One region of the Rahnella sp. PCH160 genome, then DNA from elsewhere that is predicted to be linked to it. Evidence: predicted binding sites of a transcription regulator. Region 1 holds the regulator's gene; each other region holds the start of a gene.
The links. The regulator ArgR, encoded in region 1, controls arginine synthesis, uptake and breakdown. The targets are predictions, from matches to a motif close to ANTGAATAAAAATACANT.

Region 2: the regulator ArgR is predicted to act here: its motif matches at 3,061-3,078, upstream of argF (ornithine carbamoyltransferase).
Region 3: the regulator ArgR is predicted to act here: its motif matches at 1,995-2,012, upstream of argC (N-acetyl-gamma-glutamyl-phosphate reductase).

What each region holds. Positions count from the first base shown of each region.
Region 1 covers NZ_JBLOGT010000001.1:474,656-484,640, reverse strand. Annotated here, with positions in the region: gene mpl (UDP-N-acetylmuramate:L-alanyl-gamma-D-glutamyl-meso-diaminopimelate ligase) at 8-1,393, shown strand; gene yhcN (peroxide/acid stress response protein YhcN) at 1,687-1,950, opposite strand; gene yhcN (peroxide/acid stress response protein YhcN) at 2,153-2,416, opposite strand; gene argR (transcriptional regulator ArgR) at 2,882-3,352, opposite strand; gene mdh (malate dehydrogenase) at 3,818-4,756, shown strand; gene ACM5QY_RS02155 (helix-turn-helix domain-containing protein) at 4,803-5,072, opposite strand; gene ACM5QY_RS02150 (DNA-binding protein) at 5,751-6,110, shown strand; gene ispB (octaprenyl diphosphate synthase) at 6,160-7,131, opposite strand; gene rplU (50S ribosomal protein L21) at 7,391-7,702, shown strand; gene rpmA (50S ribosomal protein L27) at 7,721-7,978, shown strand; gene ACM5QY_RS02130 (DMT family transporter) at 8,064-9,020, shown strand; gene cgtA (Obg family GTPase CgtA) at 9,054-9,985, shown strand, end outside.
Region 2 covers NZ_JBLOGT010000001.1:1,515,687-1,525,671, reverse strand. Annotated here, with positions in the region: gene istA (IS21 family transposase) at 1-709, shown strand, start outside; gene istB (IS21-like element helper ATPase IstB) at 723-1,463, shown strand; gene rraB (ribonuclease E inhibitor RraB) at 2,516-2,941, opposite strand; gene argF (ornithine carbamoyltransferase) at 3,110-4,117, shown strand; gene ACM5QY_RS07065 (alpha-amylase family glycosyl hydrolase) at 4,281-6,053, shown strand; gene ACM5QY_RS07060 (NanQ anomerase/TabA/YiaL family protein) at 6,066-6,536, opposite strand; gene pyrB (aspartate carbamoyltransferase) at 6,951-7,892, shown strand; gene pyrI (aspartate carbamoyltransferase regulatory subunit) at 7,906-8,370, shown strand; gene ridA (2-iminobutanoate/2-iminopropanoate deaminase) at 8,545-8,931, shown strand; gene ACM5QY_RS07040 (circularly permuted type 2 ATP-grasp protein) at 9,232-9,985, shown strand, end outside.
Region 3 covers NZ_JBLOGT010000001.1:1,095,917-1,105,901, reverse strand. Annotated here, with positions in the region: gene argB (acetylglutamate kinase) at 15-788, opposite strand; gene argC (N-acetyl-gamma-glutamyl-phosphate reductase) at 919-1,923, opposite strand; gene argE (acetylornithine deacetylase) at 2,059-3,210, shown strand; gene ppc (phosphoenolpyruvate carboxylase) at 3,499-6,144, shown strand; gene metF (methylenetetrahydrofolate reductase) at 6,223-7,131, opposite strand; gene ACM5QY_RS05035 (bifunctional aspartate kinase/homoserine dehydrogenase II) at 7,441-9,876, opposite strand; gene metB (cystathionine gamma-synthase) at 9,879-9,985, opposite strand, start outside.

The DNA.
Region 1 (9,985 bases):
AAAATATATGCGCATTCATATTCTTGGGATTTGCGGCACGTTTATGGGCGGGCTGGCGATGCTGGCACGAGCACAAGGGCATCAGGTAACCGGTTCGGACGACAACGTTTATCCACCGATGAGTACGCTGCTGGAAAACCAGGGGATCGACCTGATCCAGGGTTACGATCCTGCTCAGTTAGATCCTCAGCCGGATCTGGTGATTATTGGCAACGCGATGACGCGCGGGAATCCGTGCGTCGAAGCCGTGCTCGAACAGGGGATCCCGTATGTCTCCGGCCCACAGTGGCTGCACGATCACGTTCTGCCGGGGCGCTGGGTCATTGCCGTAGCGGGGACGCACGGTAAAACGACGACCGCCGGGATGGTGACATGGATCCTCGAAGCCTGTGGCTATGAGCCTGGCTATGTCATTGGCGGCGTGCCGGGTAATTTCGATGTTTCTGCACGTCTCGGAAACAGCCCGTTTATGGTGCTGGAAGCTGACGAGTACGACTGTGCGTTCTTTGATAAACGCTCTAAATTCGTTCACTACAGCCCACGCACACTGATCCTCAACAATCTCGAGTTCGATCACGCGGATATTTTTGATGATCTGAAAGCGATCCAGAAACAGTTCCACCATCTGGTGCGGTTGGTGCCGGGGAAAGGCAAAATTATCCTTCCTGAGCATGACACGCCGCTCAAGCAAGTGATGGCGATGGGCTGCTGGAGTGAACAGGAATTTGCCGGTGAAACGGAAAATTGTGCCTGGGATGCCAAAAAACTGACGCCGGATGCCAGCTCTTTCGACGTTTATCTGCATGGCGACGTGGTCGGGCAGGTGAACTGGAATCTGGTCGGTGAACACAATATGCATAACGCGCTGATGGCGATTGCCGCTGCGCGTCATGTTGGCGTGAAACCTGAAGATGCGTGTAAGGCGCTGGGTGATTTTATCAATGCCCGTCGTCGTCTTGAACTGCGTGGCGTGGAAAATGGCGTCAGCGTGTATGACGATTTTGCGCATCACCCGACGGCTATTCTGGCAACGCTCTCTGCATTACGCAGCAAAGTAGGCGGCACGGCACGCATTCTGGCGGTTCTTGAACCGCGCTCAAACACCATGAAAATGGGCATGAGCAAAAACGAGCTGGCGCCTTCTCTGGGCCGCGCCGATGAAGTCTTTCTGCTTCAGCCACAGCATATTCCGTGGCAGGTTGCGGAAGTGGCCGAGCGCTGCATTCAGCCTGCGCACTGGAGTGCGGACGTCGATTCACTGGCCGATATGGTGATCAAGGCGTCACTGCCGGGCGATCATATTCTGGTGATGAGTAACGGCGGTTTTGGTGGGATTCACGCGAAGTTGCTGACGGCGCTGGCTGCCAAAGCAGAAGCCGCTCAGCAAAAGTAAAACGGTAAGCGATAAACCGAAAGCACAGCGATGGCTGTGCTTTTTTTTGCCTGTTGTTTGTCAACGTGGCGATTTTCTGACAAAAAAAGGCCCTCAAAAAATTTGAGGGCCAAAGGGTGTCGTCGGACAGGACGACGAGGGTTACGTTAGCAAGAGAGCGGCAGTGGCAGTGTCTTCTCTCTTCCCAGCCTCAACAGCGCATTAATTTTCGCTGGTATGTGGCTGTTGAAACCCGGTAACGCTAATTCAAGTACTCAAACAGTGGCTTCATATCAGGGACTGACTCAGAAATCTTATTGGTAGATTTCTGCGGTGGCGTGATAAGCACCGTCGTTATGCGCTTCGATCACACGATAAGATTTAGCGCCCTTGTTGTCGGCTTTATCGGACAACTCCTGACGAATGTCTGTCGGGACGCCATTGACGCCGCTGACGCTGATAGTGCCCATAGGTTGAAGGTTTTCTGCCTGCTGATTAGAAACCAGCTGTGCGGCAGACGCACCGAAAGAAACAGCAGACAGCAGACTAAGGGCGGCAATAGTGGTCATGATTTTCATGATAATTTCCTAATTCCATAGACGTTGATGCAAAAAATGAGAGAGCAACGTCGGTTGAGATTTGGATTCATCAGTTCTGGAATATCGGCGTCCGGCAGCGCGGGAAGCGTGGGGGAACATTGATGTGGCAGAGACGAATCCGTCTTGATGCGCTTTGCGCGGGCCTGAATCATTCAGGCCCCTTCGCTTCATTTACCCAAACTTATTGGTAAATTTCTGCGGTAGCGTGGTAGTTACCTTCTTCACGCACTTCGATCACACGAAATGCTCTAGCGCCTTTGGCATCCGCTTTGTCAGACAGTGCCTGACGGATATCAGAAGGTGCGCCGGCAACGCCGCTTACGCTTATCATGCCGCGTGACTGGAGATTTGCGGCCTGATCCTGACTAACAGGTTGTGCTGCAAAAGCGCCAAATGAAAGGGCAGAGAGAATGCTTAATGTTGCGATTGTAGTTTTAACGTTCATGATTTTGACCTCGTCTATTTTATTATGTTTCCAACAACGGGTGCTTCACACCACGGAAATGAGTATACATCTAGTCACTCACAATATTAATAGTTTGCTAATAGTTATTTTGGTAGTGATGTGGGGGGTATTTGATTTTTTAATAACAAAAAGGAATAAAAATTGAGTATAAAACGATCTTTTTGTGTTAATTTTTCGTAAAATCAATAGATTGAGTGAATTTGACTATTCGTGCTTAATTTTGCAGTCAATCACACCCTGGAAATCTTTATGTGACGGGAATGTGGTTCGTGTGAATGGAATTAACAGAGGTAATGGCGTAAGGAGGATGTTTACAGCCTGCCGGGAAACGCTAAAGAGGGATAAGGGGAACAGGAGAAAAATTAAAACACTGAGGCCAGAAATTCTTTTCTTCTGACCTCATACACAGAATGGCAGCAGGAAATAGCGCAATATATCGCTGGACTAGAGTTCCTGCTCAAACAAACTGAGGATGGCGTCGTGGAGCTGTCTGACGCTGAAACCCCTTGCTGGCGTGGTGAAAATCGTGTCATCACCGGCAATGGTGCCCAGTATCCCTTCGGATTTACCCAGGGAATCGAGCAGGCGGGCGATCAACTGTGCCGCGCCCGGACTGGTGCGGATAACGACGACTGCGTCGTTGTGGTCTATATCCAATACCAAATTCTTCAGCGGGCTGGTAGTTGTCGGCACACCGATTTCGGCAGGAAGACAGTAAACCATCTCCATTTTCGCGTTGCGGGTTCGCACCGCACCGAATTTTGTCAGCATCCGTGAGACTTTAGACTGATTGATGTTTTCGAAACCGTCTTCCTGAAGTGCGACGACAATTTCGCCCTGAGAACTGAATTTCTCTTCCTTCAACAGTGCTTTGAAGGCTTTGATCAAATCTTCCTGTTTGGCAGGATTACGCATTTTGCACCCTGGTCTCTGTATCATCGTTTCGTTGATTATGCAGATATTTGCATTTTTATGCAACAGAAGGCAAGCAGGTAACCACCAAATTATGCATTCCGACAGGAATATCGGCGCCGGAAAATATAACTGGATGTCATGAATATGCTGAAATTGTGCATTGTAGTGAAGGAATGAGTCAGGATGTTGTTATACCCATGATCTCGATTCAGCTCTCACATTGAATTGAATTTAACCATTTTTTAACCTGGTGTGTTTTGTGGTGCTACTTTTAAGGTGAAGCTTTCCGATAAAAAGTCATAAAAGGCCGGAAAAAAGGCACGAAGAGGTGTTTTTTTACTTTCTTAACGACCAGGCTCAGTTTTCCAGCAGTTGAGCGATTGTTTTTAGCTGTATAAGTGATTATGGTCACACCCAAAATAATCCCACGATACTTATAAGTTAGTGATTAAAAAGGAGTATAGGATGAAAGTTGCAGTTCTAGGTGCAGCGGGCGGTATCGGTCAGGCCCTCGCACTTCTGCTCAAGACCCAGCTACCTTCCGGTTCTGAACTGTCATTATATGATATCGCGCCTGTTACTCCGGGTGTCGCCGTCGATCTGAGCCATATCCCTACAGCCGTCAAAATCAAAGGTTTTTGTGGCGAAGATGCAACACCAGCTCTGGAAGGTGCGGATATTGTTTTGATCTCAGCGGGCGTGGCGCGCAAACCGGGTATGGATCGCTCCGACCTCTTTAATGTTAACGCCGGCATTGTCCGTAATCTGATTCAGCAAGTTGCGACAACATGCCCGCAAGCGTTAATCGGCATTATCACCAACCCGGTCAACACCACGGTCGCCATTGCTGCCGAAGTGCTGAAAAATGCGGGCGTGTATGACAAAAATAAACTGTTCGGCGTGACGACACTCGATGCAATCCGGTCAAACACGTTTGTAGCTGAGCTTAAAGGTAAGCATCCTGAAGACATTGATGTGCCCGTGATTGGCGGACACTCTGGTGTGACAATCCTTCCTTTATTGTCTCAGGTGCCTGACGTGGAATTTAGTGACGATGAAATCGTTGCGATGACCAAACGCATTCAAAATGCGGGAACGGAAGTCGTCGAAGCCAAAGCAGGTGGCGGTTCTGCCACCTTGTCTATGGGTCAAGCGGCCGCACGCTTCGGGCTTTCTCTGGTTCGTGCCTTGCAAGGCGAAAGCAACGTGGTTGAATGCGCCTATGTAGAAGGTAACGGCGATTATGCCCGTTTCTTCGCACAGCCTGTTCTGTTGGGTAAAAAAGGGATCATTGAGCTCATTGATATTGGCAAGCTCAGCGCTTTTGAACAGCAATCACTGGATTCCATGCTGGATATCCTGCGTAAAGATATCGAACTGGGTGAACAGTTTATCAATCACTGATGAGCCGCATGTGAAGCCGCTGGGATTTCCGGCGGCTTTCTTCACATCATTTATTCTCATTCGGAATGCGGCACCGGCGCTCAATGATCTTAAAGGTGGTGGCATCGAAGTAGCGGCTTGGCCAGATAATGGAAGGGTGGATGCCCAGCGCGCTGGCGATGAGTAACTCTCCTTTTGGCCAGGGTCTGGAAAGGGCATTAGAAAGCGTTGAAGAGCTCAATCCGGCGGAGCGTGAGACTGCCGCCAATGTCGTCCCTTTTTTTCTCAGTGCTGCGATAATATCAGCCTGATGCCAGTCTTCATTCCTTGTCATCATAGTGTTTTCCTTATTTTTAAATCACTTTTATAAGACTATTTTTTGAAAACATATTTTCAATGATTGTTTAGTCGTTTCCCATTCAATCTCATCAATGTTTCCTAAAAATATTTTCTGCTCTGATTAAGAAAATACATTCTTATTAAAATTAAAACAAACAAGTAAATTCAGTTTGCTTTTTTTCATTTCTATCTGTTTTTGTCGTATATTTTGAATTCATTTAATACGAATGCGTTATTGAAGTGTTGATGTTTTGAACGTATCTATAGATCTCAGTGATTTGAGGGCGAGATATAACGATCTGCACTAATAGATTGCAGAGGTAATACGGGACGATTGTGGCGAAATAGTCATTTTACTCATTGTTTTATAATGATTTAAATCCTTGCTTAATTGGCCGGATAGGAATCTGATTACATAACTTTCTAAAAAATACTTTTATGGGCGATATTCTGTTGTTGATAAACATAATTCATGGAAACAATGTTCTTCAACAGTAGACTCATTCCGAAAAATTGAATATCTTCTTTCTGTTAAATAGGCGTTTTCCTAAATGGTCTGTTTTAATATCTTCTCTAAAATGGGCTTACGGTGAAAAGGGAAAACATCCGCATAATTCTCATGGATTTATAACAGCAACCTTTCTTATTGGATTATATGAGAAAGACAAGGATCGTTATGAAAAAAGAGTGGTTTGCAGCAAAGGAACTGACCGGGAAAGATGGCCTTCCTACATCAACACAAGGCGTGCATGGGATGGCTCGCAGATTATGCTGGATTAAACGGCGACGACGTGGTGTCCAGGGGCGGGCGGTGGAATATCACATAGACAGCCTGCCGGGTAACACCGCCGCCAGTCTGGCAATGAATGAACATTCTGCTGAATATGTTTACACGTCACATCAGGATCCACTGGCGATCTGGATCGAAAGTTATAAGCAACTCAAGGAGCCTGAGCGCGAAACGATCATCTCTTTTATCGTGAGGGAAGGGGTATCGGAAATACTAAACAGGCTGCGTAAGTCTGACGATTCCTAGATTTGCTAAAACTGACGCGCCTGTAAAAGACAGGCACGTCAGGAAAACATCAGAAATCGCGTTTTACGGCCAGATGCGCTAAACCTTCCAGCGCTGAGCGATATTCGGATTCAGGAAGAGCCTGAAGTGCCTGAATCGCTTTATCAGCCTCTTCTTCGGCGCGCTGGCGTGTATAAGCCAGAGAGCCCCACTGGTGCATAGCGGCCAAAACGGGCTCGAGCAAGTGACGCCCGTTGCCTTCTTCGATAGCTTTGCGGATCATCGCCGACTGTTCGGCATCGCCGTGTTGCATCGCATGAAGAAGCGGCAGCGTCGGTTTACCTTCATCCAGGTCGTCACCGGTATTCTTGCCCAGCGTTTCACCGTCTGCGTCATAATCCAGTAAATCGTCAATCAGCTGGAATGCGGTGCCCAAATAGCGCCCATAATCTTGCAACGCTTTAATTTGCTCACTGCTTCCGCCAGCCAGCATGGCAGAAGATTGTGAGGCGGCTTCGAACAGACGGGCGGTTTTACTGTAAATGACCTGCATGTAGCTTTCTTCGGTGATGTCCGGATCATTACAGTTGATGAGCTGCTGCACTTCACCTTCTGCAATCACGTTCACCGCTTTTGCCATCAGGGCCAGAACAGGCATTGATTCCAGATCCGTCATCATCTGGAAAGCACGGGTATAGATAAAATCTCCGACCAGCACGCTTGCCGCGTTACCAAACGCTGCGTTAGCAGTGGCTTTTCCACGGCGCATATCGGACTCATCAACCACGTCATCATGCAGTAATGTGGCGGTATGAATAAACTCAATCAGAGCGGCGACTTTTATGTGTTTATCGCCGTCGTAAGATAGTGCTTTGGCTGCGAGTACTGCTATCATCGGGCGGATACGTTTGCCGCCGCCACTGATGATGTAATATCCCAGCTGATTGATGAGAGAAACCTCTGAATTCAACTGCTCAAGGATGGATGCGTTAACCGCAGCCATGTCATCCTGGGTAAGATCGATAATCTGTTCTAGGTTCATTGTGTTTTTTCGGCTGTTTTTCTCTTCGCCGCAATGAGGTCTGGCTCACATTGGCACATGGCGCTAACTGTAATGGGGATTGTACTTGAAAAACAGTGTAGATAAATGATATCGAAAGAACTGCGCTTTTTTTCTTCTTTTGTCGTCATTGTGCTCTTGTCTTATGCTGATTTTTTGCGTAGAATTCGCGCCCTATTGTGAATATTTATAGCGCCCTCTGGACTATACAAAGTTGAGTGCGCGGAAAGCGGAGTTTTATATGTACGCGGTTTTCCAAAGTGGTGGTAAACAACACCGTGTCAGCGAAGGGCAGACTATTCGCCTTGAGAAGCTGGACGTTGCAACTGGCGAAGCTATCGAGTTCGATCAGGTTCTGATGATTGCAAACGGTGAAGAAATTAACATCGGCCTGCCATTAGTTGCTGGCGGTGTAATCAAAGCTGAAGTCGTTGCTCACGGTCGTGGCGAAAAGGTCAAAATCGTTAAGTTTCGTCGTCGTAAACACTATCGTAAGCAGCAGGGCCACCGTCAGTGGTTCACTGACGTTAAAATCACCGGCATCAGCGCTTAAGATTAGGAGAGCGGAACAATGGCACACAAAAAGGCTGGCGGCTCCACACGTAACGGTCGCGATTCAGAAGCTAAACGTCTGGGCGTAAAACGCTTTGGCGGCGAAGCAGTACTGGCAGGCAGCATCATCGTTCGTCAGCGCGGCACCAAATTCCACGCGGGTATTAACGTGGGTTGCGGCAAGGACCACACTCTGTTTGCTTTGGCTGACGGTAAAGTCAAGTTCGAAGTTAAAGGCCCGAAAAACCGTAAGTACATCAGCATCGAAGCTGAATAAGTTTTTCGCGTCTTAGTAAATAGATGTAAGCCCCGCAATTCGTTGCGGGGCTTTTTACATTCTGGTTAGCCCATTCTGGCGGGATATGGACACGAAATCACAGGCATCTGTTGGTATCCTGTTGGCACTGATTACTGCCGTGAGTTGGGGTTCTTTACCCATCGCCATGAAGCAGGTGCTGGTGGTAATGGATCCTTTTACTGTGGTTTGGTATCGGTTTTCTCTGGCAGCAATTGTGCTGGGGTGCATTCTGGCCGTTAAGCGCAGATTGCCGCCCAGAACGATTTTTAATCGCCCACGCTGGCTGGTTATAGTGTTGATCGCCACGTGCGGATTGCTGGGGAATTTCGTTCTTTTTAGTTCTTCCCTGCAGTTCCTTAGCCCGACAGCCTCGCAGGTTATCGGCCAGCTTTCGCCGGTCGGTATGATGCTGGCAAGTATAATCATCCTGAAAGAAAGGATGCGCATCACGCAGGTCATTGGGGCCAGTATGCTGATTTTCGGGCTGGTATTATTCTTCAATACCAGCTTGATAGAAATTTTTACCCGCCTTACGGATTACACTTTGGGTGTGATCTTTGGTGTCGGGGCAGCCTCGGTTTGGGTGATTTATGGTGTGGCACAGAAAGTATTGCTGCGCCAACTCGCCTCACCGCAGATCCTGTTTTTTCTGTACACTTTATGTTCTATCGCATTGCTCCCGCTGGCCAGCCCGGCGGTGCTTTCACAGCTCAGCGGCTGGCAGTTTGCCTGTCTGTTGTTTTGCGGCGCGAATACCTTAGTAGGATATGGCGCCTTAGCGGAAGCGATGGCGAGATGGCAGGCGGCCCAGGTCAGTGCAATTGTGACGCTGACTCCGCTGTTTACCCTGCTATTTTCAGATTTACTGGCACTTGCCTGGCCTGACTTTTTTGCTGCACCCGTGCTCAATTTTATTGGTTATATCGGGGCAATTGTGGTGGTGGCGGGGGCAATGTTTTCCGCAGTTGGCCATCGCTGGTGGCCACGTCGGACAGAGCAAAACCCGGTAGCTAAACACTAGCTGCCCGGTGAATGATTTACGGAGACGGTACAAATGAAGTTTGTTGATGAAGCCACGATTCTGGTTGTGGCCGGTGATGGCGGTAACGGGTGCGTCAGCTTCCGTCGCGAAAAATATATCCCTCGTGGCGGCCCTGACGGCGGCGACGGCGGTGATGGTGGCGATGTTTACCTGCTTGCAGATGAAAACCTCAATACGTTGATCGATTTCCGCTTCGTGAAATCTTATCGCGCGGAGCGCGGGACTAACGGTCAAAGCAGCGACTGTACGGGTAAACGCGGTAAAGATATCACCATTAAAGTGCCTGTCGGGACACGCGTTCTGGATCAGAGCACGGGTGAAGTGCTGGCCGATATGACCCAAAATGGTCAGATTAATATGGTCGCTAAAGGCGGTTTCCACGGTCTGGGTAACACCCGTTTCAAATCTTCCGTGAACCGCTCACCGCGCCAGAAAACCATGGGTACCAAAGGTGAAGAGCGTGATATCGCTCTTGAGCTGATGCTGTTAGCCGACGTGGGGATGCTGGGCCTGCCAAATGCGGGTAAATCCACATTTATCCGTTCAGTGTCTGCGGCAAAACCGAAAGTGGCTGACTATCCGTTCACCACTTTGGTTCCGAGCCTGGGTGTTGTCCGTATGGATCACGAACAAAGTTTCGTGGTTGCCGACATTCCGGGTTTGATCGAGGGCGCTTCTGAAGGTGCCGGTCTCGGTATCCGCTTCCTTAAGCACCTTGAGCGTTGCCGCGTTCTGTTGCACCTGATTGATATTGCGCCAATCGACGAATCTGATCCGATCGAAAATGCTAAAGTTATTATTAACGAACTGAAGCAATACAACGCGAAGTTGGCTGAAAAACCACGCTGGTTAGTGTTCAACAAAGTTGATCTGATCGAAAAAGAAGAAGCTGAGACGCGTGCTAAAGCGATAGCTGAAGCTTTAGGTTGGGAAGGGAATTACTA
Region 2 (9,985 bases), 1.0 Mb from region 1:
CTCGCTGGCAGAACTGAACCACTGTATCCGTACGCTGGTTACGGATCTCAACGAACGCCCCTTTAAAAAACTGCCCGGCAACCGCCGGGAAGCCTTCGACAGGCTGGACAAACCTGCGCTCAGGCCGTTACCGGTACAGCCGTGGCGCTACCGGCACATCAAAAAAGCGAAAGTGAATATCGATTATCACGTTGAATATGAACAGCACCATTACTCTGTGCCGCATCAGTACGTCGGCAAAACGGTGGAACTTCATGCCTTCGACAACCTGCTGGAGGTCTGGGCTGAGGGCCTGATGATCACCAGTCACCCGCGGCGTCTTCATCCCGGTAACAGCACCGCAGCAGAGCATATGCCGGAGCGTCATCGCCACCATCAGCAGTGGACGCCAGAGCGGTTGAAAAACTGGGCGGCAGGCGTGGGCTCCGACACGCTCAAGTGGGTCAGTGAGCGTCTGGTGGAAAAAGCGCATTCGGAGCAGGCCTACCGCCTGTGTCTGGGGTTACTGAGCCTGACGCGCGAGTATCCTTCTGAGCGCGTCAACAACAGCTGCCGGCTGGCTAATGCTGAGGGGCTAACCCGACTGAAGCAGATAAAATCGATACTGAAAAATAATCGCGACCTTGTTCCGGCGGACGGCGATCTGCATCCGTCTCAGGAACTTCCTCAGGAACATGAAAACATCCGTGGCCCACGCCACTTCCACTGAAACAGGGAACTCGATAATGCCACATACGCTGATGAAACAGCTGACTGAAATGAAACTGATGGGAATGGCAGCCGCGCTGTCCTCACAGATGGAACAACCCGGCACTTACGAAGAGCTCTCCTTCAGGGAAAGGCTGGCGTTGCTGGTGACGCGTGAATCTCTGGAAAGGGATCAGCGCAAACAGAAACGCCTGTTGCAAAAGGCCCGGCTGAGGCTTGAAGCCTCGGTTCACGACATCGACTATCAGCCGGTGAGAAACCTGGAGCGTTCGCGGATCGCTCAGTTAAGCCAGAACGAGTGGGTGGTCAGGGGGCAGAACCTGCTGATAACGGGTCCCTGCGGCTGCGGTAAAACCTATGTAGGCTGTGCGCTGGGCAACAACGCCTGCCAGCAGGGTTACAGCGTACAGTACTGGCGACTGAGCCGGTTGCTGGTTGAACTGACCCACAGCCGGGCAGACGGCAGTTACCGGAAACAACTTGCTCAACTGTCCAAAACGCAGTTGCTTATCCTGGATGACTGGGGTCTCGAACCGTTACTACCAGCGCAACGTAACGATCTGCTGGAACTGATGGACGACAGGTACGGTAAGAACGCCACGGTCATGATAAGCCAGCTGCCAACGGATGAGTGGTACGGTTGCGTTGGAGATAACACATTGGCGGACGCGATCCTTGATCGTCTGATGCATAACTCGCACCGTCTGGAAATGAAAGGTGAATCGATGAGAAAACGACTGGCACAGGTTGACTAAAAGTGAACGGTCGGTGTAATAAAAAGAAGTTAGGGCGCGTTAGGAAATAACGCATTCACGTTCAGCCGGAACGACCGTTCATCTTCGCCAGAATACGCAACGTGATACTTAACAGTAATTGCCTGCCTCATGAAACACTAACACTTTCATATGAAACAATCACTTGGGAACATATCACTGCAGGGACGAGTGCCTACAGCCTATGGAATGATAGAGTTCTGTGATGTTCAAGGCATCAATTTACCATAGTGACATGAGATGAATATTGGCTGATAGATAGCGCTATAATATCAACGATATCTATCAACCATTTTCAATGCTCCACAGGTAATTAACATGATATAAATATTTAAACTACCACCATTTCCACTTTAATGGCCCACTGGCCTTTGGAATTAACGACATGTATAAAAAAGAAAAAATTAAACATGAATACTGCAAGTATGGGTATTCTAGGAAGTCAATTATCTTTGTAAACCCATTGCCATAAATTCCAGCATACAAATATGAAGCAGATACACACAAGTTTATAATTAGTGCAATAATAAACAAAGGAGCATTTCTGAAGGATGAAGAAAAAGATCTAACCCAATAAAGAAAAATCGCGACACAAAATGAAAAAGAAAAATATAATAATATAGGTGTGTATGAAAATGAATCTATGACAATGTCTCTGGAGTTAGTGATTATCAAAATACCCCCCTTCACTGATTCCTTTGATTATTTGGAAAAGAGAATGTAAATACATGAACTTACTCATACCTCGATAAGCAGAGCTATACAATACTCTTGAAAAACCTGCAAAAATTGATCTATGTCGTAATAATAACATTAAAATTTAACTACAACTGACTGATGAATTTCAATGAAGTGATTTCCCAAGTGAATATGTCAGCGAATAAATTTAGATAGAATAGTTATTCTATCAGATATAAATAACAGGTACTGGGTTATACATTCCGAACATCATATAAGTGAAGCCCCATAAAAAAAGGCCACCGTCTCCGGCAGCCTTTTACTTTTAAATCCGATTATTCATAAATCAGGCTCGATTAATGACGTTTCCCGTCATCATCTTCATCGACGAAATCTTCATCTTCGCCTTCTTCACCTTCTTCGTCGTCATCGCCTTCGAAGTAAGTGCCCCAGCCGTCATAGTTGACGCCGTTGGCTTCGGCCAGATTCATCAGTTGTTCAACCTGAGCGTCGATCAGTTCCGCTTTCAGCGCGATTTCGCTGATTACGTCACAACACATCAGAACAGAACCGTCTTCGACTTCCAGCTCTTCCGGGTCGGTAACTTCGTAACCCAGCTTGAAAGCTTCAACCGCCGCTTTCTCCAGAACTTCGAATTTCTCTGAAGATAAGTGGTGTTCAATGGTGTAAAGCGCGTCAGGATCGCTGCCATCGTCCAGCAGCTCTTCGATGATTAAGCGAGTCTCTTCACGTTGTTCGTCCAGCAATTCACGGTTTGCCATATCTCAGTCCTCAATCAATGTGACGTTTGACCGCTATTTTCACACACCACAGGGCGCGCCTCCACTATAAACGACAAAGTTTTTGCTTCGGGGTTGTAATTGCATATTCATACAGTTAAATTGAATTTAAATTCAATCCGAAATGCTAACGCGCTATGGAGCGACATCATGAGTTTGTTGAGTAAACGTCATTTTCTCAGGTTACTGGATTTTACCCCGTCAGAGATTTCGTCCCTGCTGAAACTCTCCGCAGAATTAAAAGCCGCTAAGAAAAACGGCACCGAGAAGGCCAGCCTGCAAGGCAAAAACATCGCGCTCATCTTCGAAAAAGACTCAACACGCACCCGATGCTCTTTCGAAGTTGCCGCATACGATCAGGGGGCGAAAGTCACCTATCTCGGCCCAAGCGGCAGCCAGATTGGCCATAAAGAATCCATGAAAGATACCGCCCGCGTGCTTGGCCGGATGTATGACGGTATTCAGTATCGGGGTTACGGCCAGGATAAAGTGGAAATACTGGCGCAATACGCCGGTGTCCCGGTCTGGAACGGTCTGACCAACGAATTCCACCCGACCCAATTGCTGGCGGATTTGCTCACCATGCAGGAACATCTGCCAGGCAAACCGCTGAAAGGCATGCGTCTGGCTTATCTGGGCGATACCCGTAACAACATGGGGAACTCGTTACTGGAAGCGGCAGCGTTATGCGGGCTGGATTTACGTCTGGTCGCGCCTTCTGCCTGCTGGCCGGAAGCTGAACTGGTCGCCACCTGCGAAAATCTGGCAAAAGAAAATGGCGGCAGCATAACGTTGACAGAAGATATCGCGACCGGCGTGAAGGATGCCGATTTCCTGTATACCGACGTTTGGGTATCGATGGGTGAGCCGAAAGAGGTCTGGAAAGAACGTATAAATCTGTTGCGTGGGTATCAGGTTAACAGCGCGATGCTGGCACTGACCGGCAATCCGAAGGTGAAGTTTCTGCACTGTTTGCCTGCGTTTCACGATGACCAGACCACGCTCGGCAAACAAATGGCAGAAGAATACGGCCTGCACGGCGGCATGGAAGTCACCGACGAAGTATTCGAATCTAGCCATAGCGTGGTCTTCGATCAGGCTGAAAACCGTCTGCACACCATCAAAGCCGTGATGGTCGCTACCCTCGGCAACGCCTGATTTTATCCGGCATCTTTTGCGACAAGGCAAAGTGATGCCGTTTTATTCCCCCGGAATCCTCTGCTATATCGCTCTCCTGCCGTCAAAGCCTGCCATTTTCAACTAACCTTTTCAGAGCACTGTTATTTTTCATACAAAAAGAATGCTGTAAGAAGGAACCGCTATGAGCTCAGTTAATCTCGAGTATGTCCTGCGGCTGGAAAGTCTTTTAAGCCGGATTTACCCCAGAGAACACATTGCTGACCTGCTGAAAAAAATCCTGCATCTCGCTGAAAAATGGAACTACGGCAAACACCGCACGACAAGTTGGGTCGATGGCACCCATATTTATCTGATCACCTACGGCGACAATATTCGCCACGGCGAGCAACCGCCGCTGGCGACCTTAAACCATTTCGCCAATACTTATCTGCGCGAGATCGTCAGCGACATCCACATTCTGCCGATGTATCCCTACAGCTCGGATGACGGTTTTAGCGTTATTGATTACCGCCGGATCGACGAGAATCTCGGCGGATGGTCCGATATTCATCATCTCTCCGCACATTTCAATCTGATGTTTGACTGCGTCATCAACCATATCTCGCGATCCAGCGAGTGGATGAAAGGCTACCTGCACGACGATCCGTATTACAAAGATTACTTTATTGCCTCGAATCCCGAGCTCGATTACAGCCGCGTGGTGCGTCCGCGCGCCTCGCCGCTGCTGACGCCATTTATCAAAGCCGACGGCACCGAACTGTATCTGTGGACGACGTTCAGCGAAGATCAGGTGGATATCAATTTCAAAAATCCGCAGGTTCTGCTGGAGAGCATCGACGTATTGTTGCAGTACGCGGCCAGCGGCGGCCAGTCGATCCGCCTCGACGCCATCGGGTATATCTGGAAAGAAGTGGGTACGCGATGCATTCATATGCCCCAGGCGCACAACATCATTAAAGTCTGGCGCACGATCCTCGACGAAGTGATCCCCGGCACACGGCTCATCACGGAAACCAACGTGCCGCATCACGAAAACATCAGCTATTTCGGTGAAGGTGATGAAGCGCATATGGTGTATCAGTTTCCGTTACCGCCGCTGACGCTCTACGCCTTTTTACGTCAGGACACCACGACCCTGACACAATGGGCGCAAAGCCTGAATGCAGAAGCGCGCTATCCGGACACCACGTATTTCAACTTTCTGGCGAGCCACGACGGCATTGGCCTGCGCCCGACGGAAACCTTCCTCACCGACGATGAACGCAAATATATGGCGCAGGAAACACTGCGCAAAGAAGGCCGCGTCTCCTATAAAGACAACGGCGACGGCACACATTCGCCTTATGAACTGAATATTAATTACCTCAGCGCCCTGACCGAACCGGAAGATGATATCGACCTGAAAGCCCGTAAATTCCTGGCAGCGCAGGCGCTGTTGCTCTCGTTTATCGGCGTTCCGGCGATTTACATCCACAGCCTGCTCGGCAGCGAGAACGATCTCGACGGCATGCATCAGTCCGGGATCAACCGCCGCATCAACCGTAAAAAACTGGAACTCGGCACACTGGAGGCTGAACTGGAGAAGAAAGACAGCCTGCGCTCCCGCGTATTTTACGGCTTACAGGAACTGATTAAACATCGTCGCGCACATCCGGCGTTTTCGCCGCAGGCAGGCCAGCGCGTGTTTGATCTGGGCAAATCGTTATTCGCCATGGAACGTTATGATCCGAAAAGCGAAGATCGGATCACCTGCGTGTTTAACATCAGCGATCATTCCCAAATGCTGAAACTGGCGGTGGAAGGCAAAGATCTGATTGGCGGAGAAGTATTTAACGGCCAGATGCGGCTCCAGCCGTGGCAGGTGGTGTGGATCAAACACAAACTTAAAGCGCCAGAACGTCTTGGCAGGCTGCGTCGCTGGCGGATGAAATTGTTTAAACGGACAAAACGTTAAACTGACTGGCCGTTAAGCAGACAACGTATTGACATCCATTTTGACAACCGCTTTGCGCACGTTGGCCGGTTCGCCGACGGCGCACAGCGGTTTATGCACTTCGCCCGGATAAAACACCACGAAATCACCGGCCTGCATAATCATGGTTTTTTCCTGCTCGCCGGCAGCCAGAAACGCGATGTCTTTATCTTCCAGCCAGTCAGTATCAACGGTTCCCGCCGGAAGATTGCTGAACGTCATCCCTTCCGTCCCGTTCAGGACAATCTGGATATCCAGATAACGGGCATGGAACTCCGCACGGCGTTCCGCCTGAGGCGCGGTTGAATCGTTAGAAATCAGAACAAACGCGTCGTTCCCGCGAATATCGTGTTTACCCAGCGGTGTTTGTGCCGTGATATTTTTCTTCACATACTCAATGGCTTCGCGCAATTCAGCGGGCAGATAAGGCACTAAATGCAGTTGATGAATGTTACCGGTGATCATGGTTTTCCCTTCGTTAAAGTTAAAATGAAATACTGTTTCAATGTCTGCACATCATAAAGAAAAGAAAGGCAATACCTTTTGATCCAGTTAACAATTTTCGTCTCCATTTTCAGCCATACCAATCGTTTGCTTATCGGCCATTTTTCCGCTTGATGTCGCCGGTGACGCGCGTATAATGCGCCACAATTTGCCGGGAGAACCTATGAACAATTGCCACGTTTTGTGCTCAGATGATCGACCAGACACCGTGCCATCAGGCAGCCCGCTGCCGTTGTTCTTCCGTTGCATCTCCGGTCAGCGTTCAGTTGATCAAAAAGAAAGGCCCCTCATTGCAGGGGCTTTTTTTTGTCCAAAATTTGGGTGTGTCGCGTTTGAGCGCGCATCTTCTAAGAACAAAGAAACAGGAGAATAACGATGGCTAACCCGCTCTATCAAAAAGACATCATTTCTATCAACGATCTCAGCCGCGAGGAACTGGAACTGGTGCTCGACACCGCGGCCAGCCTGAAAGCGAATCCGCAACCGGAATTGTTGAAACACAAAGTGATCGCCAGTTGTTTCTTCGAAGCCTCAACCCGAACGCGCCTGTCGTTTGAGACGTCCATGCATCGTCTCGGCGCTTCCGTCGTCGGTTTTTCTGACAGCAGCAATACGTCGCTCGGCAAGAAAGGCGAGACACTGGCAGACACCATTTCGGTGATCAGCACCTACGTGGATGCCATCGTGATGCGCCACCCGCAGGAAGGCGCGGCGCGTCTGGCGACTGAATTCTCTGGTGGCATTCCGGTTCTCAATGCCGGTGACGGCGCGAACCAGCACCCGACGCAAACTTTGCTGGATTTGTTCACCATTCAGGAAACGCAGGGACGTCTCGATAACATCAAAATCGCGATGGTCGGTGACCTGAAATATGGCCGCACCGTTCACTCTCTGGCGCAGGCGCTGGCGAAATTTAACGGCAACCGCTTCTACTTTATCGCGCCCGACGCGCTCGCCATGCCGGGGTATATTCTGGCGCTGCTGGAAGAGAAAGGCATTGAATACAGCCTGCACAGCAGCATCGATGAAGTCGTGCCGGAAATCGACATTCTGTACATGACCCGCGTACAGAAAGAGCGTCTGGACCCGTCTGAATATGCCAACGTCAAAGCGCAGTTTGTCCTGCGCGCGGCGGATCTGAACGGCGCTCAGCCGCACCTGAAAGTTCTGCACCCGCTGCCACGCATCGACGAAATCACGCCGGATGTCGATAAAACGCCCTACGCCTGGTATTTCCAGCAGGCCGGCAACGGGATTTTTGCGCGTCAGGCTTTGCTGGCGCTGGTATTGAACGCAGAGACTGCACAGTCAGCTTGAGGAGAAAACGATCATGACACACGACAATAAACTTCAGGTTGAAGCCATTAAATGCGGCACGGTAATCGACCATATTCCGGCGCAGGTCGGCTTTAAATTGCTGTCGCTGTTTAAATTTACGCAGACAGAACAGCGCGTTACCGTCGGCCTGAATTTGCCTTCCGGTGAACTTGGCCGCAAAGATATTATTAAAATCGAAAACACGTTCCTGACCGACGAACAGGTCAATCAGCTGGCGGTCTATGCCCCGCGCGCCACGGTGAACCGCATTGATAATTACGACGTCGTGAAGAAGCTGATGCCGACGTTGCCGGACCGCATTATCGGGGTTTTGCGCTGCCCGAACGGCAACTGCATCAGCCGTTTTGAACCAGTGGATTCCAGCTTTGCGGTAAAACAGCGTGCAGATGGCGTTCATCTGAAATGCAAATACTGCGAGAAAGAGTTTGAGCATCAGGTTGTACTCAACAACGATTGACCATACCCGTCATACTTCAGGTTGCAGGTGCGCTGGCTTCGCTCTTTCACCCGAATCACTGACCTGAGTCAGCTCATCGGGATTCTCTCACTTGCCGCCTTCCTGCAACCCGAATTATTTAGGGTATACTGGTGGCTGGATTTTTACCCCCCTAACCCAAAATCAGGAGACGTTATGTCCCGCGAAATCAGCACTGAAAACGCACCCGCCGCAATCGGTCCTTATGTTCAGGGCGTGGATCTGGGCAGCATGATCATCACGTCAGGCCAAATCCCTGTTGATCCTAAAACCGGCACTGTGGCCGATGACATCGCCGCTCAGGCGCGTCAGTCTTTGGAAAACGTCCAGGCTATCGTTGAAGCTGCTGGCCTGAAAGTTTCAGACATCGTGAAAACCACTGTTTTCGTGAAAGATCTGAATGACTTCGCCACCGTTAACGCCACTTACGAAGCTTTTTTCACCGAACATAACGCACCTTTCCCGGCACGTTCATGCGTTGAAGTTGCCCGTCTGCCAAAAGACGTGAAAATCGAAATCGAAGCCATCGCCGTCCGCCGTTAATCGCGCCAGCCGCACTTCGAACTGACCAGCCTGCGGGCTGGTTTTTTTTCGCCTGTCCGTTCACGTTTCTTATGTTTTTCCGCCACCGGTGGCGGTTGCTTCATCAGCGACCATACTTACCGTAACACGACCATTTTTGCCCTCTTTTCACTCAGTCAGAAACTTTTCTGCACCTAAACAGGGCGGCATGACCTCTTTTTCCTTCATTTTCAGCCCGTTTTGCACGCTGGCACACTTTATGCCTGATCTTCATTGTTATTGAACGATTCAATTGCGGCCTGTCCAGTTTGTGAGGTGATGATGATCAAGATTGACCTTTCCGATTCACCCTTTTTTGATGAGATGCTAATGGCTGACGGGACGCACCGCAGTCATTATCAGGCCTACTGGCAGTGGTTGCAGCAAGCCGATCAACAGGCGGTTCAGCGCAAAAAAGAGGAAGCGGCGCTGTTATTCCACCGGGTGGGGATTACCTTTAATGTTTACGGTGAAGATGATGGCGCGGAGCGGCTGATCCCGTTCGACAGTGTTCCGCGGATCATCCCGGCCAGCGAATGGCAAATGCTTGATCGCGGCATTCGTCAGCGCGTTCAGGCGCTGAATGCTTTTCTGCACGATATTTACCACGATCAAAAAATACTGAAAGCGGGGATCGTCCCGGCCGAACAGGTTCTGGCAAACGAACAATATCAGCCCTGTATGCAAGGCATCGATCTTCACCGCGATACTTACGCGCACATTGCCGGAACCGATATGGTGCGCGGCGGCGATGGCGAATATTACGTGCTTGAAGATAATCTGCGCACGCCGTCCGGTGTTTCTTACATGATGGAAAACCGCAAAATGATGATGCGGTTATATCCGGAACTGTTTGCCGAACAACGGATTGCACCGGTTTCCCGCTACCCTTCCCATCTGCTGCAAACCTTGCGGGAAAGCACCACGGTGAATGATCCGACGGTGGTTGTCCTGACGCCCGGCCGCTTTAACAGCGCGTATTTCGAACACAGTTTTCTTGCGCAGCAAATGGGCGTCGAACTGGTGGAAAGCGCTG
Region 3 (9,985 bases), 620 kb from region 1:
TGTCGATGGGCAAATTACGCCAGAATGCGTGTGCCGATCGCAACGCCGTTAAAGAGTGCCGGTAATTGCTCGGCGTGACGCCAGCTGGCGATATCCACCGGCCGTCCGAGAGTCCGTGCGGCGTCCAGAGCAGCATGAACCTTGACAATCATACCGTCAGTAATAATGCCCTGCTCGATCAGGTGTTCAGCCTTTTCCGCACTCATTTCCGGAATGCGCTGGCCTTTGCCATCGAGTATGCCGCTGACGTCTGACAACAGAATCAAATCCGCGCCCAGCGTCGCCGCCAAAGCGGTTGCTGCCTGATCGGCATTGACGTTCATCAGCTCACCGGCTTCGGTGATACCGATAGAGCTGACAATCGGCAGATAGCCCGCAGAGGTCAGGGTATTGATCAGCGCAGGATTGCCCGCTTCGGCTTTACCGACGAAGCCCAGAGATTCATCCAGCTGGGTCACGCTGACCGTACCGCCATCTGCCAGAGACAGGCCGACGGCGTTAATGTGGTTCTTCACCGCCCACGCCAGCAAGGTTTTGTTCGCGCTGCCTGCCAGTGCGCCGGTAATAATGTCAATCTGATCGGCTGGTGTGACACGCAGACCGGCTTTCTTCACGACAGGAAGATTCAGCTTTTTCATCAGATCATCAACCAGGCAGCCGCCACCGTGAACGATCACCAGCGGACGATGATATTCCTGACGATAAGCCACAACCGCCATGAACAGGCGCTCAAGTGCTTCTTCATTATCCAGCAACACACCACCTAACTTGATGACTAACGGATTCATAGCTGTTTACGCCTCGATCGGTTGATTATGTTAATTAATAACAATGCGTTTAATTTAATTTAGCATCCCCGAACGTCTGAATAAACGCTCAGGGACGCGTGTTTTCTGTTTGCTGACAATCTGAGGATTGTTAAAGCAGGGATTGTGTTTCCGGGAAGCCAAAGCGGATATTCATGCACTGCACTGCCTGCGCGGACGCTCCTTTCAGAACGTTATCTTCCGTCGCCACCACAATCAGATGTTCGCCTTTCACCGCAAAACCGATATCACAGAACGGCAGACCGACCACGTCTTTCAGCGCCGGAACGCCTTTGGTGTAAAGACGCACCAGCGGTTTGTCGTGATACGCATTGTGGAAAGCTTCCGCCACATCCTGCTCCGTCACACCTACGTTAAGACGGCAGGTAATGGTCGCCAGAATACCGCGCGGGAAGTTACCCAGATGCGGCGTGAAAATCACCGGTACGCCAAGGTGCTCGGCGATTTCAGGTTCATGACGATGGCTGAAGAGTTTGTACGGCTGAAGGCTGACTTCGCAGAAGCTGTTGCCCAGCGTGGCTTTACGGCCTGCACCGCTGACGCCGCTGGTGGCGTTAATCACCGGCCACTGGCTGTCATTGAGCAAGCCGTTTTCGATAAGCGGTTTCAGCGCCAGCTGGGAAGCGGTCGGGTAACACCCCGGCACGGCAATCAGCTGCGCGTCTTTTAATTTGTCAGCCTGCCATTCGGCCAGACCGTACACGGCTTTGTCGAGCAAATCGAGATGCTGATGCTCAAAGCCGTAGAATTCGGTATAGAACTCCGGTTTGCTAACGCGGAAAGCCCCGGACAGGTCAAACACCACGCAACCGGCCGCCAGAAACTGCGGGGCTAAATCATGGCTGACTTCATGCGCGGTCGCCAGAAATACCACATCGACGCCTTTCGCTGCTTCTGCCACGTCTTTGAGCGGCAAAACAGGCAGATCGACGATGCCTTTCAATTGAGGGTGCAAATCGGAAAGCAATTTTCCTGCATCTGCACTTTGCGCTGAAACCGTTAAACCGGTTATGTTCATATGTGGGTGGCGGTTCAGATAGGCCGCGAGTTCAGCTCCGGCATAACCTGTGGCACCAACAATCAGCGTATTCAACATAGGGTCTGTTCACCTTCTCAATTTTGGGTAAGGGGCCGGATAATTATTCTGGTTTCCTTACGCACTGGCTTATTGTATTTTTATTCACAATTATTGCATGAATATGAATACTACCCTAACTAAAGGCTGTCAACAGTGAAGATGAAATTACCTCCTTTTATTGAGCTCTATCGGGCGTTAATCGCAACCCCTTCCATCAGCGCAACGGACGCTGCTTTGGATCAGAGCAATGAGACGCTAATCCATTTACTGGCAGGCTGGTTCGGTGATTTAGGCTTCAAAATTGAAGTGCAACCCGTTCCAGGTACGCGCAACAAATTCAATATGTTAGCCAGCACAGGTCACGGCGCAGGCGGCTTACTGCTGGCCGGTCATACCGACACCGTTCCGTTCGATGACGGACGCTGGACACGCGATCCTTTCACCCTGACCGAACATGAAAATAAGCTCTATGGTCTGGGGACTGCCGACATGAAAGGTTTCTTCGCGTTTATCCTCGATTCGCTTCGCGATGTCGATCTGACCAAACTGACTAAACCGCTGTATATTTTAGCGACGGCAGATGAAGAAACGACGATGGCCGGTGCCAGCTACTTCTCCAAAAACGCAAAAATTCGTCCGGACTGCGCAATCATCGGCGAACCGACTTCGCTGAAACCGGTGCGTGCCCACAAAGGCCATATGTCGAACGCCATCCGCATCACCGGTCAGTCCGGCCATTCCAGTGATCCGTCGCGCGGCGTGAACGCCATCGAACTGATGCACGAGTCAATTACCCATCTGATGACGCTGCGCAATACGCTGAAAACCCGTTACCACCACAGTGGCTTCGTGATCCCGTACCCGACCATGAACTTTGGTTACATCAATGGCGGCGACGCGCCGAACCGTATTTGCGCCTGCTGCGAAATGCACATGGATATCCGCCCGCTGCCCGGTCTGACGCTGGCCGATATCAACGGCTTGCTCAACGAAGCGCTGGAGCCTGTCAGCCAGCGCTGGCCGGGTCGTATTGCCATCGAAGAACTGCATCCGCCGATCCCGGGTTATGAATGCCCGCCGGATCACCCGCTGGTGCAGGTGGTGGAAAAGTTGCTGGGCGTCGAAACGGAAATCGTGAACTACTGCACCGAAGCGCCGTTCATTCAGGAACTGTGCCCGACGCTGGTTCTGGGGCCGGGTTCTATCGATCAGGCGCACCAGCCAGATGAATATATTGATACCGCGTTCATAAAACCGACACGTGAGCTGATTTCTCAGGTCGTTCATCACTTCTGCTATCACTGATCCTGAATCAGGGTTGATGAAGAAACAATCAGGGCGCTTCCGGGCGCCCTTTGATACTGTACAAATGATGGATTAGCCAAACTGATATCGTCGCTGTTGTAATTAAATTTCAGCGACATTGCCAAAAAGACCATTTTTAACGTGAGTGATCGGGTGTTTTTGGGTTAAAACAGGTGCGGCATTTAAAAAGTATGGCCAGGTTGGCGGGTGAACGGGGCATGAATGCCTGACGGGTGAAAGTTATTTACAGAATATAAAAATCAAACGAGAGAACGGGTCAGAGGTGATATGAACGAACAATATTCCGCAATGCGAAGTAATGTCAGTATGTTAGGTAAATTGCTGGGCGACACGATCAAAGATACGTTGGGAGAACATATCCTGGATCGTGTTGAGAAAATCCGTAAGTTGTCCAAATCCTCACGCGCAGGAAATGATGCTGATCGTCAGGAATTGCTGTCAACGCTGCAAAATCTCTCGAATGATGAGTTGTTGCCTGTTGCCCGTGCTTTCAGCCAGTTCCTTAACTTAGCCAACGTAGCCGAGCAATATCACAGTATTTCGCCACACGGCGAAGCGGCCAGCAATCCTGAAGCTCTGGCACAATTGTTCGATCGTCTGAAATCCAAAAATCTCTCTGAACAACAATTACGTGACGCCGTTGACCAGCTTTCTATCGAACTGGTGCTGACCGCGCATCCGACGGAAATTGCCCGCCGCACGCTGATCCACAAACTGGTGGAAGTGAATAACTGCCTCAAGCAACTCGACCATAACGATCTGGCCGATTACGAGCGCAAACAAATTATGCGCCGCCTGCGTCAGTTGATCGCGCAGTCATGGCACACCGACGAAATCCGTAAGAACCGCCCTTCTCCGGTTGATGAAGCCAAATGGGGTTTTGCGGTGGTCGAAAACAGCCTGTGGGAAGGCGTTCCCGCTTTCCTGCGTGAACTGAACGAGCAACTCGAGACGTCACTGAATTACAAAATGCCGGTGGAAGCCGTGCCGGTGCGTTTCACTTCCTGGATGGGCGGCGACCGCGACGGTAACCCGAACGTGACCGCCGATATTACCCGCCACGTTCTGTTGCTGAGCCGCTGGAAAGCCACCGATCTGTTCCTGCGCGATATCGCCGTGCTGGTTTCAGAACTCTCCATGACCGAATGTACGCCGGAGCTGCGCGAGCGGGCCGGTGGTGCCGATATTCTCGAGCCGTACCGCGAAATCATGAAACAGCTGCGTACACAGCTGACCACCACGCAGGTATATCTCGAAGCCCGTCTGAAAGGCGAACGCGTTGCGCGCCCTCACGATCTGCTGGTGAAAAACGATCAGCTCTGGGAACCGCTTTACGCCTGTTACCAGTCGCTGCTGGCCTGCAACATGGGCATCATCGCGAACGGTCAGTTGCTCGACACCCTGCGCCGCGTACGCTGTTTCGGCGTGCCGCTGGTGCGTATCGATGTGCGTCAGGAAAGTACCCGTCACACCGATGCGATCGCCGAAATCACCCGTTATCTGGGGCTGGGCGATTACGAAAGCTGGTCAGAATCCGACAAACAGGCTTTCCTGATCCGTGAACTGAATTCACAACGTCCGCTGGTGCCGCGCCACTGGGAACCGAGCGCCAATACCAAAGAAGTGCTCGATACCTGCCAGGTTATCGCGGAAGCGCCGGAAGGCTCTATCGCTGCTTACGTCATTTCCATGGCGCGTACGCCGTCTGATGTACTGGCCGTGCATCTGCTGCTCAAAGAAGCCGGTTGTCCGTTCCCGATGCCAGTTGCGCCGCTGTTCGAAACGCTGGATGACCTGAATAACGCCGACGATGTGATGAAGCAATTACTGAGCATCGACTGGTATCGCGGCCTCATTCAGGGCAAACAAATGGTGATGATTGGCTATTCCGACTCCGCGAAAGACGCGGGCGTGATGGCGGCTTCATGGGCGCAGTACCGCGCGCAAGATGCATTAATCAAAACCTGTGAGAAAGCCGGTGTGGCGCTGACGCTGTTCCACGGACGCGGCGGTTCTATCGGCCGTGGCGGTGCGCCTGCACAGGCTGCGTTGCTGTCTCAGCCTCCGGGCAGCCTGAAAGGTGGCCTGCGCGTGACCGAACAGGGCGAGATGATCCGCTTCAAATTTGGTCTGCCGGAAGTCACCATCAGCAGTCTGGCGCTGTATACCTCCGCCATTCTGGAAGCCAACCTGTTGCCACCGCCTGAGCCGAAAAAAGCCTGGGTAGACATTATGGAACAGCTGTCTGACGTTTCCTGCAAAATGTACCGTGGCTATATTCGCGAGAATAAAGACTTCGTGCCTTACTTCCGTGCGGCGACGCCGGAGCAGGAACTGGCGAAACTGCCGCTGGGTTCACGCCCGGCGAAACGTAAAGCCAACGGCGGCGTGGAAAGCCTGCGTGCGATCCCGTGGATCTTCGCCTGGACGCAAAACCGTCTGATGCTGCCAGCCTGGCTGGGCGCGGGTGCCGGTTTGCAAGCCGTGGTCGATGACGGAAAACGCGATGAGTTGGAAGCGATGTGTCATGACTGGCCATTCTTCTCCACGCGTATCGGCATGCTGGAAATGGTGTTCGCCAAGGCCGACCTGTGGCTGGCGGAATACTACGATCAGCGTCTGGTCGAAAAAGAACTGTGGCCGCTGGGCGCGAAACTGCGTGAGCAGCTGGCAGGCGATATCAAAGTGGTTCTGGCGATTTCCAACGACGATCATCTGATGGAAGATTTGCCGTGGATTGCTGAATCTATCGCACTGCGTAACGTCTACACCGACCCGCTGAACGTCCTGCAGGCTGAGTTGCTGCACCGTTCACGCGAGCTGGAAAAAGACGGTAAGCAGGATGCGAATGTCGAACAGGCACTGATGGTGACCATCGCAGGCGTTGCAGCCGGTATGCGCAACACCGGCTAGTTCAGCCTGAAAGCCCAAAGAAAAACCCGCGAATTCGCGGGTTTTTTGCTTTCTGCATTGTGGAAATTATTTACTTACTTACGCACGAACCGGAACCGCGATATCAGGCCGAACACCCAGCGTATGGCAAATCGCGTAGCTCATTTCGGCACGGTTCAGGGTGTAGAAATGGAAGTCCTTCACGCCTTCGCGGCTGAGGATTTTCACCATGTCCATCGCGATATTTGCGCCGACCATTTTGCGGGTTTCTGCATCATCATCCAGCCCTTCAAACAGGCTGTTCATCCAGTGAGGGACACGCACGTTGGTCATGGTGGCAAAGCGTGTCAGCTGTTTGAAGTTAGACACCGGCAGGATGCCCGGTACGATTTCAACATCAATGCCCTGACCCGCACAGCGGTCACGGAAACGCAGGTAGCTTTCCACGTCGAAGAAAAACTGCGTGATGGCGCGGCTGGCACCGGCGTCAATTTTGCGCTTCAGGTTGATCAAGTCGGCCTGCGCGCTTTTGGCTTCCGGGTGAACTTCCGGGTAAGCCGCCACCGAGATATCGAAATCGCCCACTTCTTTCAGCAGATGCACCAGATCGGTCGCGTACATATCCGGCTTACCGCCGCCCGCCGGTAAATCACCGCGCAGCGCGACGATATGACGGATACCGCTTTCCCAGTAATCCTGCGCAATCTGACGCAGTTCGTCACGGCTGGCATCGATACAGGTCAGGTGCGGAGCCGCTTCCAGACCGGTGCGTTCTTTAATGCCCTTAATGATGCTGTGCGTGCGGTCGCGCTCGCCGGAGTTCGCACCATAAGTCACGGACACAAACTTAGGCTTGAGGCTGCTGAGGCGGTCGATGGAGCTCCACAACGTATCTTCCATCTCGCTGGTGCGCGGGGGGAAAAACTCGAAAGAAACGTTAATCTGACCCTGCAACTCTGCCAGATTCTGATTCAGCGCCTCGCGCTGGTTAGCGTGGAAAAAGCTCATAAACACGACCTCATGCATCACTGCGTTTTAATTATTGGTTTATCTGGTAAGCGTCTAGACGTCTAAACGTATGGATAGACAATGGAGGAAGTGAGCAAAACTGTCAACTGCAAAAATGCATCTGAGTGTGATTAATCTTCACTCAAATTGAAGGAATTTCATGTTGGGGGAAAAGTGCAGAGGAGAAGATGAGTGTTTTAGCTCCTCCCCCTGCGAAGGGGGAGGTCGGGAGGGGGTTTAGCTGGCAACTCAGTGTCGTTTGCTATACCCCACCCCAACCCTCCCCTTCGCAGGGGAGGGAGCAAAGAATTAAAGCAACTGAGTCAACCGGTTAAGGTCAGATTGCAATGCGCCAGCAGTAACATCACGACCCGCGCCCGGCCCGCGGATGACCAGCGGGTTGTCGCGATACCAGCGACTTTCGATGGCAAAAACGTTATCGCATGGCAGCAACGCGGCCAGAGGATGATCCTCGCGCACCGCTTCAACGCCGACACGCGCTTTGCCGTTGGCATCAAAACGCGCGACATAACGCAGCACCAGGCCCATTTCCCGCGCGGCTTCCAGACGCTGAACCATTTGCTGATTCAGCGCTTCACCGTCCTCGAAAAACTGATCGACAGAACCCGTTTCACAACCGGCAGGCACCAGCGATTCCACACGAACCTGCGTCGGCTCGATGTCATAACCGGCTTCACGCGCCAGGATCACCAGCTTACGCATCACATCCTGCCCGGACAAATCATCACGCGGATCAGGCTCTGTCAGCCCCTGCTGCCACGCTAAATCGACCAGTTCGGTAAACGGCAGCGTGCCGTCAAATTGCAGGAACAACCACGATAATGTGCCGGAGAAAATTCCGCTGATCGCCAGGATGCTGTCGCCGCTGTCACGTAAATCGCGCACGGTATGGTTGACCGGCAACCCGGCACCCACGGTCGCGTTATACAACCAGTGGCTGTCAGTTTTGGAGAAGGCATCACGGATCTGGCGGTATTTATGGCTGTCTGAAGCGCCCGCCAATTTATTCGCGCTGATCACATGGAAACCGTAGCTGGCGAAATCCAGATACTGATCGGCCAGCTCTGCGCTCGCCGTCACATCCAGCACGACTAAATCATCGTAAGGATGCGCACGCATCCACAGGAACAGCGATTCTTCATCGTGCGCCTGAGATTCGTTGTCGAAGAAAGCCAGCGCGCGGCTGGCGTCCAGACCTTCGTAATTGAGCAGGCTGCGTTTGCTGTCAACCACGCCGGCCAGTACGAACTCAAAGCCACTGCGGGCAGAAATGTTCTTTTGCTCACGGGCAAACAGTTCCAGCCAGCGTGAACCGATATTGCCTTTACCAAATAACATCAGGCCGATTTGTTTCTCAGCGCGGAACAGGGTTTTGTGCAGCCCCTGAATCAGGTGAGCGGTCGGGCCGACGCGCAGAACAGCCACCAGGCTGATGCCGTCTTCCGACTGCCAGATGAATTCGATCGGCTGATCTTTCATTTCCTGATAGAAACGGTGGCTGTGCAGCGGGTTTTTACATACGCCTGCACCGACCAGCGCGACCATTGCCAGCCCTTCACGCAGCGTCAGACGCCCCGGTAATGCGGCATCCTCCAGCACCTGCAAGGCGCTGCCCGCCACTTCAGAGGTATAGCAAAATTGCAGAAGATTGCGGTCAGGATGCACACCGGTACACAGCGGTTTGATCTGCGCACGCTTGAGCAGTAACTCGACGTCTTTTTGCGCCAGCGCAAAATCATGCGCGGACGGAATAGCCATTTCGATCAGGCAAATATCATCGTGGCTGGTGACAATTTTTGCGCCCGTACCGGACGCCAGCACGCGTTCGATACGCGTCGAGCCCTGCTCCGGTTTGTAGCTACAGCGCAGTTGTAAATCGATGTCGCTGCCGGAAACCGGCTGCAAAGTGCGGGTATGCAGCACAGGTGCAGCCAGACGCGCCAGTTCACTGGCTTCATCCAGACGCAACAGTGGCAACAGGCAGGCATCTTTCACTTTACGCGGATCGGCGCTGTAAACCCCGGCGACGTCACTCCAGATGGTGACCCGGCTGGCGTTCGCCAGCGCGCCAATCTGGGTGGCGGAATAATCGCTGCCGTTACGGCCAAGCAGAACGGTTTCACCGGCGTCGCTGCGGGCGATAAACCCGGTCACCACCAGATATTGTTGAGGATGCTGCGCGATAAGCTGTTGCAGGAGCGGATAAGAACGACCTTCATCCACCTGAGGCTGAGCCGCGCGTTCTGCACGCAGGAATTCGCGCGCGTCGAGCCAGGCGGCTGGCAGTTCCATTTTGCACAACACAGCAGACATCAGTCGTGCAGACCAGATTTCGCCATGACCAACAACTTCGGCGTAAACCGCATCGGTCATTTTGTCATCGAGCAAAACAGCCAGACGTTCAAGATCATGAATAAAAGAAGCAATAAGCGGTTCTGCCATTTCTGGCGGAAGCAGGCCGGAAATCAAATCACTCTGATACCGGCGCAAGGCCTGCTGAACCTGATGCGCGGAAAGCCGGTCGGTCTGGCTCAGTTTCAGCCAGCTGATCAGCTGGTTGGTTGTGCTGCCCGCCGCCGACACGACCATCAAATCGCCCGGCTTTGCGTATTCCGCCATAATACCTGCGACGCGCAGATAACATTTCACGTCAGCCAGGCTGCTGCCACCAAATTTGTGCAACTGCCGGCTTCCCGCCGGCGCTGCAACCGCTATTGCATTCATACTTACCTCGTTGCCACTGACTGGAATGCGTGTTCCAGATCAGCAATCAAATCTTCGCTGTCTTCAAGACCTACAGAAATACGGAGCAAGCTGTCAGAAATCCCGGCGG